DNA from 2 places in the Stenotrophomonas sp. STEN147 genome. Region 2 is predicted to be linked to the other one. Evidence: predicted binding sites of a transcription regulator. Region 2 holds the regulator's gene; the other holds the start of a gene.

Region 1 (7,108 bases), on a different contig from region 2:
GCCCGGGGCGGAGATGCACCAGTTGGCGGCGGCACCGCAGATGCTGGAGCTGTCGTCGAGCACATAGTCGGTTTCGCCATCGTCGGCGACCGGCTGGCGCACGTTGGCCACGGCCAGCCAGTAGGGTTCGATCTCCGGCTTCCAGCGGGGCAGGGCCGCAGTGATGCCCGCGACGGCCCCGCTGCCGTTGCCGGCCGACCACACCTGGATCAGGGTCGACCCGGGGGCAGCGTCGCTGCCTGCGTAGATGCTGCCGTAGACGTCGTAATCCGCGCCAATCGCGGCATACTGGCGGTCGAGCGCCGCGGCACTCATGTTGCGGGTCGAGATGCCCCAGCTGTGGTTGATGGCGCGCACGCCCTGCGCCTGGATCTGCGCATACATGTCCAGTACGGCGTCGTCGTCCGGGTCGGTGCGGTACACCGCGCGGGGGCGATAGAAACCATCCGGATCCAGGCGCCACTCATAGTAGGTGTCACCGAACACGCGCGCTGCCGTCAGGTCGGCACCGAAGGCCACGCCATGCATGCCGGTGCCGTCGCGGTTGGCGCCGATGGTGCCCAGCACGTGGGTGCCATGATCGGCGTAGCTGAAGCCGTAGGGCAGGCCGGCCGCGATCAGGCGACCGGCGAGCGCCGCCGGCACCCCGGCACCGAGGCCGTAATAGTTGTAGCCGGGTTGTTCGCCGCGGGTCTGCGCGCAGGCCCCTTCGCCGGCGACGATCCCCGCCGTCGCGCAGTCCGGGCCGATGGTGATGCTGGTGGTGTTGCGGCCAGCGAATTCCGGGTGGGCCAGCGCCGAGCCGGAATCGAACAGCGCCAGGCGTACACCCTGGCCGGTCAGGCCGCGGGCATAGGCATGGTCGGCCCCCATCGCGGCCAGGCCCCAGTCGGCATTGAACTCGTCGCTGTGCCAACTGGCGGCGTCGCCCGCATTGCCCAGGACCGGGGTGGACGTGGCCTGCGCCGAAGCAGCGACGGTTGCGTCCGTTTGTGCATGGCCCGGCTGGGCCCACGCCGCCTGCAGCTGGCGCTGCTGTTGCCAGGCATCGAGTGAATCGGAGGCCATTGCCGGCAGGGCGGCTGCCAGTAGCAGGGAGCTGGCCACCGCGAGTGCCAGCGGGCGTTGCAAGGGGGAACGGGAGCGGGACGAACGGCCATGCAGCGGGTGATTCATCAGGCAAACTTCCTTGATTGACGGTCTACCCAGCCGCTAACTGTCCTGGATGCGTTTCACCCCCAGCGATGTGACGGGAATTTTGTTAACGCGTTAATGTTTCGTGACGAAAGCCACACTTTTCGCACCCTGCCGCATCAGTCTGTACACGCGTCCCTGAAGGTTGACGGTGTGCCGGCCGGTCGCGCAGTTCGTTTTTGCCCCTCATTGAACAGGAACGTCATGGCTGTCAGACGCATCGTCGCCAACATCGCCACACCCGATCCGACGCGCGCCGCCGCGTTCTACGGCGGCATCCTCGGCATGCCGGTGGTGATGGATCATGGCTGGATCGTCACCTACGCCGGGCAGCACACTGCGCCTGCGCAGCTCAGCTTCGCCAGCGAGGGCGGGTCGGGGACGCCGGTGCCGGACCTGTCGATCGAGGTGGACGATCTGGATGAGGTTCTGCAACGCATCCGCAGCGCCGGCATTGATGTCGTGTATGGTCCTGTCCAGGAGCCATGGGGCGTGCGTCGGTTCTTCGTCCGTGACCCGTTCGGGCGCCTGCTGAACCTGCTCAGCCACGGCTGAGGCGCGTCGCTCAGTCCTGCTGACCCGGTTCGTCGCGATCCCGTGGACCTTGGTCGGACTGCTGGCGCTGCTGCTGTGCGCGGGCGCGGCGTGCATGGCCGCCTTCGCGACCGATCGCGGCCATGTGCTGGCGATCGCGGCTGATGGCTTCGCCTCCCTTGCGGCCGGCAATGCGCGCCTCGGCGGGACTGAATTCATGGGCGTTGCCGGAGGCATGGGCGGCGCGCCCACCCTTGGCGGCGATCGCGCGCTGCATGCGCTGGTCCATCGACGCGAACCCGCGGTTGCTGCTGGCCATAGGGGGTCTCTCTCGGCGTGGCGGAGCCTCATGCTTGCCGACGGCAGGCTAACGGTACGTCCGCAGATGGCGCGCGGTCTTCACGTTCTGCCTGCTTGTCGTTGACGCTGCACTTGCGCAGCGCTGCTATCGCCCCGGACACAGGCCACGCCTAGAATCGGTTCATCCCGGTAGCTCCCGGGCGCTGTTGAGTGAATGGACTCAATGAAGATTCTGTTGACCGGAAGTTCCGGGCGGATCGGACGCGCGATCTTCGGCGCGTTGGCGGCCACCCATGAAGTCATCGGGCTGGACCGCAGCCCGTTCGCTACTACACGCATCATTGCCGACGTCACCAACACGAAGGCACTGGAGCGTGCCGTGCGCGGCGTGGATGCGGTGATTCACACCGCTGCGCTGCATGCACCGCATGTCGGGCTGGTGCCGGACACGGTGTTCCAGCAGATCAACGTGGAGGCGACCGCGCAGCTGCTGCGGCTGGCGCGCGATGCTGGCGTCGGACGCTTCGTGTTGACCAGCACCACCGCCCTGTACGGCCATGCCGTGGTGGCGGGCGGTTGCCGCTGGATCGACGAAGACACTGAACCCCTGCCCAGGACCATCTACCACCGCACCAAGCTGCAGGCCGAGGCGCTGGCCGAAGCGGCGGCATCGGAGGCGTTCGCCGTGCGCGTGCTGCGCATGGGCCGCTGCTTCCCCGAGCCTCCCGAGCGCATGGCGATGTTCCGCCTGCACCGGGGCCTGGATGCACGCGATGTGGCCAGCGCGCATGCCGCGCTGCTGCACAACGCGGGCGCACCGTTCCAGCGCTACATCGCCTGCGCGCCGACCCCCTTCCGGCGCGAGGACTGCCTGGAACTGGCCACCCAGCCACGCCGGGTGCTGGCGCGGCGCGCACCGCAGCTGCTGGCCGAGTTCGAGCGCCGCGGCTGGCCACTGCCGCTGAGCATCGACCGCGTGTACGACGGCAGCCGTGCGGTTGCGGTGCTGGGCTGGCAGCCGCGCTACGGTCCGGACGATGTACTGCAGCAGTATGCGGCAGGCAGCATCGAAGTGCTGCCACGCACGCAGTGGCTGAAGGACCGGGTGGTCGAGTAGGTTCGCCCCGCCTGGAGGCCATCCGAAGCTGAGTGTATTCAGTTTGACGCAGGGCAACGGCTCAACAACGCCGCGGACCGGCCGCTAACCCGGTGCGCCCTTGCGGTGCCGGGCATCGCCCGGCGCAGACAGGTCGCCGCGCGAGGGATCGCGCACCAGCGCGGCGCCAACGCGGTGCCGGATGTCCTGACCTGTCTTGCGGACCCTCCCATGCCGTCTTCCCGCTCCGCCGCTGCCCGTCGTCCGGGCAGCATCGCCCACAAGCTGATGCTGGGCACCGCTGCCATCGCGCTGTTGTGCTTCGGCCTGACCGCCTTTCTGATCTACCGCCAGGCCAGTGCCAGCCTGATCAACGCATCGCGGCAGACCATGGCCAGCGAGGCGCAGGCCGAAGCACGCCAGGTCGCGGCCGATCTGGGCACCGCCTTCGCCAGCAACGATGCCATGGTCGAGGCCGTCCTGGCCCAGCGCTCGCGGGGCGACCAGCCTGATCGTGCCAGCCTGGCGGCCGTGCTCGGCGAACAGCTCCGCGCGCACCCGGAGTGGCTGGGCAAGAGCACCATGTGGGAGGCCGATGCCTTCGATGGCAAGGACGCGGAGTTCGTCAACAGCGAGGCACATGACGCCACCGGTCGCTACATGAGCTACTGGGCCTGGCAGGATGGCAAACCGCAGCAGTCGGTGATGACCGACTACACCGACACCGCCAGCGGGTCCGGTGACTGGTACATGGGGCCGAGCCGCGACAAGCTGCCCAAGGTGAGCGAGCCCTATGCCTATGAGATCGCCGGCCAGAAGGTGCTGATGAGCACCCTGAGCACGCCCATCGTGGAGAACGGCACGTTCCTCGGCGTGTTCACCGTCGATTTCTCGCTGGCGGCGCTGCAGAAGCATCTGGCGACGCTTGCGCCGATGGGAGCAGGCCGCGTTGAACTGCTCTCGCCCAAGGGCGTGGTCCTGGCTTCGGCCGATGCCGCCGAGATCGGCAAGCCGCGCACCGATGCCTTCACCCGCGACATGCTGGCCGGAATCGCGGCCGACAGGACCGTCGAAGCGTTCGAGCCGGATGCCGCCGGCAATGTGCGCCTGTACGTGCCTCTGCGGGTTGGCGAGGCCCCGCAGCGCTTCGCGTTGGGTGTGGTGGTGCCGCATGCGGTGATCGTGGCCGAGGCTCGCCAACTGCTGTGGCTGACGCTGCTGGTCGGCGTGCTGGCCGCGCTGACATTGAGCGCAGGCGTCTACCTGCTGCTGCGCCAGCTGGCGATCCGGCCGCTGGCACAGGCGGTACGCGTTGCAGGTGACGTGGCGGCGGGCAAGCTGGACACCGCGCTGCCGGCGCGCGGCAACGATGAGGTCGGGCGCCTGCTCGAGGCGATGCAGGGCATGCGGGGACAGCTGCAGGCGGTGATGGCGGCGCAGGCGGAGATGGCACGCCGCCATGATGCGGGTGAGCTCAGTTACCGGATGGACGCGGCGGCCTTCCCGGGGGAGTACGGTCGCATGGTGGCCGACAGCAATCAGCTGGTGGCGTCCAGCAATGCGGTCACCCAGCGCCTGGTGGACGTGATGCAGCGCTACGCGGTGGGCGATCTGAGCGTGGACATGGAGCCGCTGCCGGGCGAGAAGGCGGTGTTCACCGCCGCCATGGCCACCACCAAGAGCAACCTGGCGGCGATCAACGAGCAGATCCAGCAGCTGGCCGCCGCTGCTGCCGCCGGCGACTTTGCCGTGCGTGGTGACAGTGAGCGGTTCGAGCACGATTTCCGCCGCATGGTGACCACGCTGAACGCGATGATGCAGGCCAGCGACCACAACCTCGCGGCGCTTTCCACGCTGCTGCGCGCCATCGCCGCCGGCGACCTCAGTGCACGCATGCAGGGCGACTTCCACGGCGTGTTCGCGGTGATGCGCGACGATGCCAACAGCACCGCGCAACAGCTGACCCATATCGTCGGCCAGATCCAGCAGTCAGCGGCGAGCATCCGCCTGGCGGCCGGCGAGATCGCCGCGGGCAACAGCGATCTGTCGCGTCGCACAGAACTGCAGGCGGCCAACCTGGAAGAAACGGCAGCGTCGATGGAGGAGTTGACCTCCACCGTGCGCCAGAATGCCGATCATGCCCTGCAGGCGAACACGCTGGCCGCATCGGCGGCGGACGTGGCCAGCGAAGGCGGAAAGGTGGTCGGCCAGGTGGTACAGACCATGCAGCAGATCGAAACCTCGTCGCAACGCATCGCCGAGATCATCTCGGTGATCGACGGCATCGCCTTCCAGACCAACATCCTGGCCCTGAACGCCGCCGTTGAGGCCGCGCGTGCGGGCGAGCAGGGTCGCGGCTTCGCCGTGGTGGCCAGCGAAGTGCGCGCGCTGGCCCAGCGCTCGGCCGCAGCGGCGAAGGAAATCAAGGGACTGATCGACGCATCGGTGGCCCAGGTCGGCAGCGGTGCGCAGCTGGTGCACCGCGCAGGCAACACCATGCAGGAGATCGTCGGCCAGGTCGGGCGGGTCAACGAGATCATGGCCGAGATCTCGGCCGCCTCGCGCGAGCAGTCGGCCGGCATCGAGCAGGTCAACCAGACCGTGGTGCAGATGGATGAAACCACCCAGCAGAATGCGGCGCTGGTGGAAGAGGCCAGTGCTGCCGCGCGCGCGATGGAAGAGCAGGCCGAGCAGCTTGCGGTGGCGGTGTCCCGCTTCCGGCTGCAGTCGGAAGCGGGCACGGGCACGACGGCCACGCTGCGCGCTGCCTGATGCCGGAAACGAAGACGCCCGGCGGGGGCCGGGCGTCGGTTGCATCCTTGCCGCGCGTCCGTGCGCAGGTCTGAGTGGCTCAGAACATTCCTTCAAACGGGTTCCAGCCGGTCCGGCCTTCCACCTTTTCCAGGTAATAGCTGTAGTTGGTGCTGGAGGCGACCAGTACATTGAAGGCGATGAACACCGCGCGGCCGACGATGTCGGGCAGGAACATCGTGATGGCCGCCAGGGCGATGGCGATGCCGACCACCACCAGCGCCTTGCGCCACATGCCCAGGATCAGCAGGTAGATGGGGCCGAAGAACAGGGCAAAGATGTTCAGGTTGATCTTCAGGCGGTCACCGAAGGACAGGGCCCGCCATGCCTGCTTGAAGCCGGGCTCCTTGGGCGCGCCGTGCTGGCGGTAGAAGTTGAAGCGGAACTGCCACTTGGGGCTGAAGTGGGTGAGGTCGACGGTATTCATGGGAGGAACTTCCCTGTGAGAAAACGTTTTCATGCTAACGGAAATGCCTATTCAGGATCCAGCGCTGCGTGCCTGGAACGTGACGCATGCCCTTTGCAGGCGCAGGCCTCACCGGCTTGCACGTCACCCATCCGCCTTGTTTTTAGGATAGGGTGCGCAGTTCCGCTGCCGCCCGGTTGGACCCGCGCGGCAGCGGGGATGTCCACGGAGGTTGCATGACCACACCCGCTACACCGGAAAACGCACCGGGACCGGTGCTTCTGCCCACACCCGAAGTGGTGCAGGCCCAACAACTGCTCGCCCGCCAGCAACTGGCGGTGGCGATGGACCGTGCGCGCACCGCTGCCCTGCAGGACGCGGCCGGCGTCGTCCTGCAGGACGAGTAACGCGCGCTGCTGAAGTACGATCGATCGCGTTGGCCCCGCCTACAGCGCGATCGCCGAGGGATGTGTCGCCGCCCGTTTTGCTCGATCCAATTGCGCTCGATGTGCCAGGCCGTCGGCACCGCGCCGGCAGCCTCGCCTGCTGTTTGCTGAATGGGGAGAAATCCCGGCGTAGGCCTTCGCACCCGGCTTACATGTAGCGGCCTAGACTGGGCCGCATTTTCGATTCCGCCCCGTTGGAGATCGTGTGGGTTCCGGTAGTGACAGACAGCGACTGCGCGGCCTCAGGCCGACGCAGCCAGGACAAGTGCGGGCGCCGGGAAGGCGCGCCGGGAACCTTCGTGCATGCAGCCTGGCCGGGAC
Region 2 (7,108 bases):
GGTCGTGCACCGAGACCGGCATGCGCATCTGCGAGGCCATGGCCGGCAGCAGGGTAGGGTCGTGCGAGGGTGCCGGTGCGGACGGGCCGATCTTGGTGCCGGACTTGATCACCGAAGGACTGTCCCAGCCGCCCCCCTGCACCTGCTTGTTGCCGACCTGCACCGGATTGATGGTGCGCGGCGCGCCACCAAAGGCATCGGTGAGCGCATCGGCCATGATCCGGTACTTGCCTTCGTTGATCGAGGAGATCGCATACATCACCACGAAGAAGGCCAGCAGCAGCGTCATCAGATCGGCATAGGGGATCGCCCATGCTTCATGGTTGGCGTGCTCTTCGTGGTGTCTGCGGCGGGCCATGTCAGTGCAGGAAGCCGGACAGGTTGGTTTCGATGTTCCGCGGGTTCTCGCCCTGCGCGATCGAGATCAGGCCTTCGATGACCATCTCGCGGTCGCGGCTGTTGTGGGCGATCACCCCCTTCAGCTTGGCGGCGATCGGCAGGAACAGCAGGTTGGCCGACGCGATGCCGTAGATGGTGGCGGTGAAGGCGGCGGCGATGCCATGCCCCAGCTTGCTGGGGTCGGCCAGGTTCTTCATGACGGCGATCAGGCCCAGCACCGCACCGATGATGCCCAGCGTCGGCGCATAGATGCCCATGCCCTCGAAGACCTTGGCAGCGGCCTGGTCACGGTGTTCCTGGCTGCCCAGCTCGATCTCCAGCATGTGCCGGATCGATTCGGGCTCGACGCCATCGACCAGCAGCTGCAGGCCTTTGCGCAGGAACGGATCCTGCTGCGCTTCCACCTGCGCTTCCAGGCCCAGCAGGCCCTGGCGGCGGGCGATGTTGCTCCACTCGACGATCTGCTGGATCAGCTCGCGACGATCGCTGTGCGGCGGGCGCACGACCCAGCGCACGATCCGGAAGGCATGCCTGAATACGGCAGGTGCGGTGTGCAGCAGGATCGCGGCGATGGTGCCGACGATGACGATCACGAACGCCGCAGGCGACCACAGGGACGCCAGTCCGGCGCCCTTGAGGATGCTGCCGCCGACCAGCGAGGCCAGGGCGAGAAAGAGTCCGATGAGGCTGAGTCTATCCATGGGTCCGGTATCGGCGTGTGTGAATGGGACTTGAGACACCGGTCGATCGCGTACAGACGGTAGTCACAGTTTCTGGTTCGCCGGGCATGGCCCGACGCTACCGCGCAGGGCCGTTTCCGGTAGCGCCGGGCCAAGCCCGGCGCGCGTCATCGCAGGCCATCCACGTCGAGGATGAGGGCCATCCGGCCATCGCCGATCAGCGTCGCACCGGCGTAGCCGCGCAGGCCGCGCAGGGCCTTCGGCAATGGCTTGATGACCACTTCCTCGCGCCCACGGACCTGGTCCACGACCAGGCCGAAGCGCGCCTCGCCGGCCTGCAGCACCACGATGGTGAGCAGCGCCGAGGCGGCGGGCGTCACATCCAGCCACTGGCGCAGATCGACCAGCGGCAGGGTGTGCGAGCGACGATCCAGCACCGCCTGGCCATCGAACCAGCCCAGCGAGGTGCGCGGTGCATGCAGCACTTCCATCACGCGCGCCAGCGGCAGCGCATAGACGTCCTCGCCGGCCTGCACCAGCAGGGTTGGCAGGATCGCCAGGGTCAGCGGCACGCGGATCAGGAAGCGGCTGCCCCGGCCCAGTTCCGACTGGATCTGGATCTGCCCACTGAGCTCGCGGATGCGCGACTGCACCACATCCATGCCGACGCCGCGGCCGGAGATGTCGGTCACCTGCTGCTTGGTGGAGAAGCCGGGCAGGAACACCAGGTGCAGGCATTCCTCGCTGCTCAGCCGGGCCGCCGCCTCCGGGTCGATCAAGCCCTTTTCGCGTGCTTTCGCGCGCAGTTTCTCCGGATCGATGCCGGCGCCATCGTCCTGCACCTCGATGCTGACGTAGTCGCCTTCCTGCTGGGCCGACAGACGCACGTGGCCCATGCGCGGCTTGCCCTGTGCTTCGCGCAGATCGGGCATCTCCACGCCGTGGTCGATGGCGTTGCGGACCAGGTGCACCAGCGGGTCGGCCAGGGCCTCGACCAGGTTGCGGTCAAGCTCGGTTTCGGCGCCGACCAGCTCCAGGTCCACTTCCTTCTTCAGCGAGCGGGCGACATCGCGGGCAACCTTGGGGAAGCGCGAGAACACCTTGCCGACCGGTTGCATGCGTGTGCGCATCACTGCCGACTGCAGGCGCGCGGTGGCGATGTCCAGGGTCGACACGGCGCGGTCCAGTTCCTCGTCGCGCAGGCGCGCACGCAGGGTCTTGAGCCGGTTGCGCGACAGCACCAGCTCGCCGATCAGGTTGACGATCGCATCCAGCCGCTTGGTATCCACGCGCACGGTGTGCTCGGCCTCGGCCACCGGCTTGTTGGCCGCGGGCTTGGCAGCGGCGGCCGCGGGGCGCGGTGCGGGCGGTGCAGGCGCAGGCGCCGGCGGAGCAGCCACGGGTTTCGCGCCGGGGGCGGCGCCGCCGTGCAGCTGGTCAAGCAGGGCTTCGAACTCATCCTCGCTGATCAGGCCATCGTCGGCCTTGGCCGGCGTCGCCACCGCGGTGGGGGCGTTGCTGCCGTGCAGCTGATCGAGCAGGGCCTCGAACTCGTCGTCGGTGATCAGGTCGCCGGCGGCGGGCGCGGTCGCTGCGGGCGCGGCGGCGGCCGGCGCAGCAGCGCCGTGCACGTCGAACTGGGCGATCAGGTCCGGTGGGGCATAGCCGGGTTCATTGCCGGAAGACACGGCATCCAGCATCGATTGCAGGTAGTCCAGTGATTGCTGTGCGGCATCGAAGTGATGCGGCTGCAGCACCGCCTGGCCAGCGCGGGCGGCGCCCAGTGCCTCTTCGGCGGCATGGCACAGCTCGACCATGGCGGTGATGCCGAGGAAGCCGGCGCCGCCCTTGAGCGTGTGATAGCCACGGAACACGGCGTTGAGCTGGTCGGCGTCCTGCGGCGCCTGTTCCAGCGACACCAGCTGTTCGCCGAGGCGATCCAGGATTTCCTGTGCCTCGATGATGAAATCGGCGGTGATGTCGTCGGATACCGCGCTCATGCTTACAGTCCCAGGTCCGACAACAGGTCGTCGGCGTCGTTCTGAGAGACCGCGTGGCGGTCCAGTCCCTTCAGTGCCGGCCCGGCCAGCGCCGGATCGGTGCGATGCTGCTCCGGTGGCAGGCCCAGCGCGCCAAAGCCTTCGTGCACGCGGCGGACGATGCCGACCACGCGACGGATGATCTGTCCGGTCAGGTCCTGATAGCTCTGGGTCAGGGCAATCTCGGTCAGGTTGTGGCGGATGCGCTCCAGCTGCGCATCCTGCCCCGGCTGCAGGCCTTCGGCGCGCAGCTGTTCGGTGAGGCTGCGGCACTCTTCGGCCAGGTCCAGAGTGCGGTGCGTGGCCTGTTCGGTCATCGCCACGACGTGGTCCAGGCGCGCGCAGGCGTCGTCCAGCTCGCCCGCCTCGCTGGGGACGGTCGGCAGTTCTCCCAAGGCCTGGCCCAGTTCGCGGGCCAGCCGCGACAGGCCGCTCATCATCGGCTGCGTGCGTGCAGCCACCAGGGCGTCGATGCGCTGGCGCCAACCGCTCTCGTCGCCGGATTCGAGCGCGTCGAGGGCTTCCTGCAGGCGCAGGGCGAGGGCGTTCTTGTCGACCGTGGCGTCCATCAGGCGCTGGCCGCCAGGCGTTCGAAGATCTTGCCCAGTTTCTCTTCCAGCGTCTGCGCGGTGAACGGCTTGATGATGTAGCCGTTCACGCCGCTCTGCGCCGCTTCGATGATCTGCTCGCGCTTGGCCTCGGCGGTGACCATCAGCACTGGCAGGGTCTTGAGCTTGGCATCGGCACGGATGGCCTTGAGCAGTTCGATGCCGGTCATCACCGGCATGTTCCAGTCGGTGACCACGAAGTCGAACGGTTGGCTCTGCAGCATCGACAGCGCGGCATGCCCGTCCTCGGCTTCGGCGGTGTTGGTGAAGCCCAGATCGCCCAGCAGATTCTTGACGATGCGACGCATGGTCGAGAAGTCGTCGACGATCAGGATGCGCATGTTCTTGTTCAAAGCGGAGTTCCTTTGTTGTTCAGTCGCCTGCGGTGGCCGTGGCCGCCGCGGGCATGTTCATTCTTCAAGCCCGGCATCCGCGGCCTCGAAGATCTTCAGCCGGCCGCGCAGGCGCAGCACGGCCTGGCCGTGGATCTGGCAGACGCGCGATTCACTCACGCCGAGCACCGCGCCGATCTCCTTCAGGTTCAGCTCCTGCTCGTAGTACAGCGAGAGCACCAGCTGTTCGCGTTCGGGCAGATGGCCGATGGCCTTGCCCAGTTCGCGGCCGAACTCGCCACGTTCCAGGACCTGCTGCGGTGTGGGTCCGCCCTGGGCGACGGTGTCCAGTTCGCCCTGGTCTTCGATGCGCGATTCCAGGCTGAGGACCTGGCCGCGCGAGGCGTCCTCCATCAGCCGCAGGTACTCGGGCAGTGGCATGTCCATGGCCGCCGCCACCTCGGTGGCACTGGCTGCACGGCCCGTGGTCTGCTCCAGGCGGCGGATGGTGGCGGCCGCATCGCGGGCACGCCGATGCACCGAGCGCGGTACCCAGTCGCCGCGGCGGATCTCGTCGATCATCGAACCGCGGATGCGGATCGAGGCATAGGTCTCGAACGAGGCACCCTGGTCGGCGTCGTAGCTGCGCGAGGCTTCGATCAGGCCCATCATGCCGGCCTGGATCAGGTCGTCCACTTCGACGCTGGCCGGCAGGCGTGCGGCCAGGTGATGGGCGATGCGCCGCACCAGGTCCGAGTGCTGGGCGATGACCTCGGTCGCCGCCGAGCGCTGGACTTCCCTGTACTGGGCCGCGCCTTTCATGCTGCCACCCCGCGTTGCTTGAGGATGCGCTCGAGGAAGAATTCAACGCCACCGCGTGGCTCGGTGGGGGCCTGCCAGCGGGCGGTGCGACGGGCGATCTCGGTGATCGCCAGGGCCGACGGGCTGGATGGATAGGCCTTGACCACCGGCTGCTGGCGCTGCACCGACAGGCGCAGCCAGTCATCCTGCGGCACGCAGCCCAGGTAGTTCAGCGAGACATCGGCAAGGAACTTCTCGCAGACCCGGGTCAGCTTTTCATACAGCACGCGGCCCTCGTTGGGGTCGCGCACCATGTTGGCCACCACCTGGATGCGGTCCACGCCGCGCTCGCGCGACAGCACCTTGATCAGTGCGTAGGCGTCTGTGATCGAGGCCGGTTCGTCGCAGACCACGACAACCGTGTCCTGTGCGGCCTGGCAGAAGGTCAGCACGCCGTCGGTGATGCCGGCGGCGGTGTCCACCACCATGATGTCCAGCTCGCGTTCCAGTTCGGAGAACACGTTCACCAGGCCGATGTGCTCGGCCGGGGCCAGCTCGGCCATGTGCCGCCGACCGGACGCGGCCGGCACCACCAGCACGCCGTTCGGACCTTCGACGATCACGTCTTCCAGCGAGCAGCGGCCGGCGACCAGATCCGCCAGGGTGTGGGTGGGATTCAGGCCCAGGATCACGTCGATGTTGGCCAGGCCCAGGTCGGCGTCGAGCAGCAGCGTGCGCTTGCCCATGCCGGCCAGCGCCACGGCCAGGTTGGCCGAGACGTTGGTCTTGCCGACGCCGCCCTTGCCGCCGGTCACGGCGATGGTGCGCACAGGGCCGAGCGGCTCGCTGCGGGTGGCCGACAGCGGGAAGGTCTTGGTCAGCTTGGCGTACTCACGCGACGGCATGGTTCAACTCCGGGTTGCAGGGCATATCGGCCGCTCGGCGCAAATCTTCAAGGCGAAGTACAAGATTGGCCGCGCTGGCCCGGTGCAGGTCGTCCGGAACGTCCTGGCCATCGGTCACCCAGGTGATCGGCAGCGCGTGGTCTACCGCCACTGACAGGGCGTTGCCGAAGCGGCCGGTCTCATCCAGCTTGCTCAGTACCAGGCCCTGCAGGTTGGCCGCGCCGAAGCGGCGCACCACCTCGTCCATGTCGCCAAAGCTGGTATTGGCCGGCAGCACCAGCAGAGTGCGGACCTGGCGGGCGGCACGCAGCCACTGCAGCTGCGCGGTCAGGGCGCGGTCGCGCGGGCCCAGGCCGGCGGTATCGATCAGCACCAGCTTGTAGTCCTTCAGCCGCTCCAGCAGCTGGTCCAGGTCGGTACCGCTGTTGGCTTCATGCACCGCGATGCCGAGCTGGCGGCCATAGCCGTACAGCTGCTCGCGGGCACCGATGCGCAGTGTGTCGGTGGTGACCAGGGCCACGTCGCGCGGCGCGTGTTTTTCGGCGAAGCGCGAGGCGAGCTTGGCGATGGTGGTGGTCTTGCCGGCCCCGGTTGGACCGACCAGAGCGATCACGCCGCCTTCTTCCAGCGGATCGACCGGCGCGATCGGCAGCCTGCGCGAGATCAGGCCCAGCATCAGCCCGCGGCCGCGGTGGGCTTCGGTTTCCAGCGGTATCTGCATGGCCACATCGCGGGCCAGCCCGGCATCGAATCCGTACTCGTCCATCAGGTCCAGGGCGGTCGCCCGCACCGGGCAGCCGCGCAGGCGCTCGTCGGTGAAGCGGTTCATCTCGCGCTCGATGACCTGGCGCATGCCGGCCACTTCGTGGCGCAGCTGGCGGATCTCGGCATCGTCCTGTGCAACCACCGTCAGTACCGGTGCCGGGGCAAGGAGCGGGGCCGGCGCCGGCGCGGTTTCCGCTTCGGCGGCCGCGATGGGGGCGGGCGTGGTCTCGGCGACGTCCTGCGCGTACGGCGGTTCGGGGTGCACGGCCTCGGCCTGCGCAGTGGCCGCAGCGGTGATCGGCAGCGGCGGCGGCAGCACTGCCGGCGCGGGGGATTCGTGATGCTCGTCCAGCGGCGGGTCGATCAGGAAACGGGCGCGGTTGGCGGGCGCCGGGGCGGGAGCCGCGACGGCGCTCGCGAACGGCGCGAAGATCTGCTCCGGCAGTGCCGGATCGTTGACGGTGGCACGCGCCAGGGTGGCAGCGAAGCCGGAACTGCCGCGGGTGGGCACGATCTCGTCCGCACTGTCCAGGGTGCGGCCGGTGGCACCGACGGCCGCGCGGGCGAGGGCGGCCACGG

What was found. Region 2 encodes FliA, which starts transcription of late flagellar genes. Its sites were predicted from a motif close to TAAAGTTTNNCNNNCNNNGGCCGATAA; they were not measured.
Region 1: a site for FliA is predicted at 3,207-3,233, ahead of ACVOKU_RS09065 (methyl-accepting chemotaxis protein). Genes of this name have one in related genera too.

What each region holds. Positions count from the first base shown of each region.
Region 1 is NZ_JBRRCG010000007.1:4,629-11,736, reverse strand. Features, by position in the region: gene ACVOKU_RS09085 (autotransporter domain-containing protein) at 1-1,176, opposite strand, end outside; gene ACVOKU_RS09080 (VOC family protein) at 1,399-1,749, shown strand; gene ACVOKU_RS09075 (KGG domain-containing protein) at 1,760-2,047, opposite strand; gene ACVOKU_RS09070 (NAD-dependent epimerase/dehydratase family protein) at 2,252-3,145, shown strand; gene ACVOKU_RS09065 (methyl-accepting chemotaxis protein) at 3,356-5,896, shown strand; gene ACVOKU_RS09060 (DUF2628 domain-containing protein) at 5,976-6,362, opposite strand; gene ACVOKU_RS09055 (hypothetical protein) at 6,578-6,748, shown strand.
Region 2 is NZ_JBRRCG010000002.1:15,020-22,127, forward strand. Features, by position in the region: gene motD (flagellar motor protein MotD) at 1-358, opposite strand, end outside; gene ACVOKU_RS02930 (flagellar motor protein) at 360-1,100, opposite strand; gene ACVOKU_RS02935 (chemotaxis protein CheA) at 1,247-3,079, opposite strand; gene ACVOKU_RS02940 (protein phosphatase CheZ) at 3,082-3,687, opposite strand; gene cheY (chemotaxis response regulator CheY) at 3,687-4,079, opposite strand; gene ACVOKU_RS02950 (RNA polymerase sigma factor FliA) at 4,137-4,880, opposite strand; gene ACVOKU_RS02955 (MinD/ParA family ATP-binding protein) at 4,877-5,764, opposite strand; gene flhF (flagellar biosynthesis GTPase FlhF) at 5,751-7,108, opposite strand, start outside.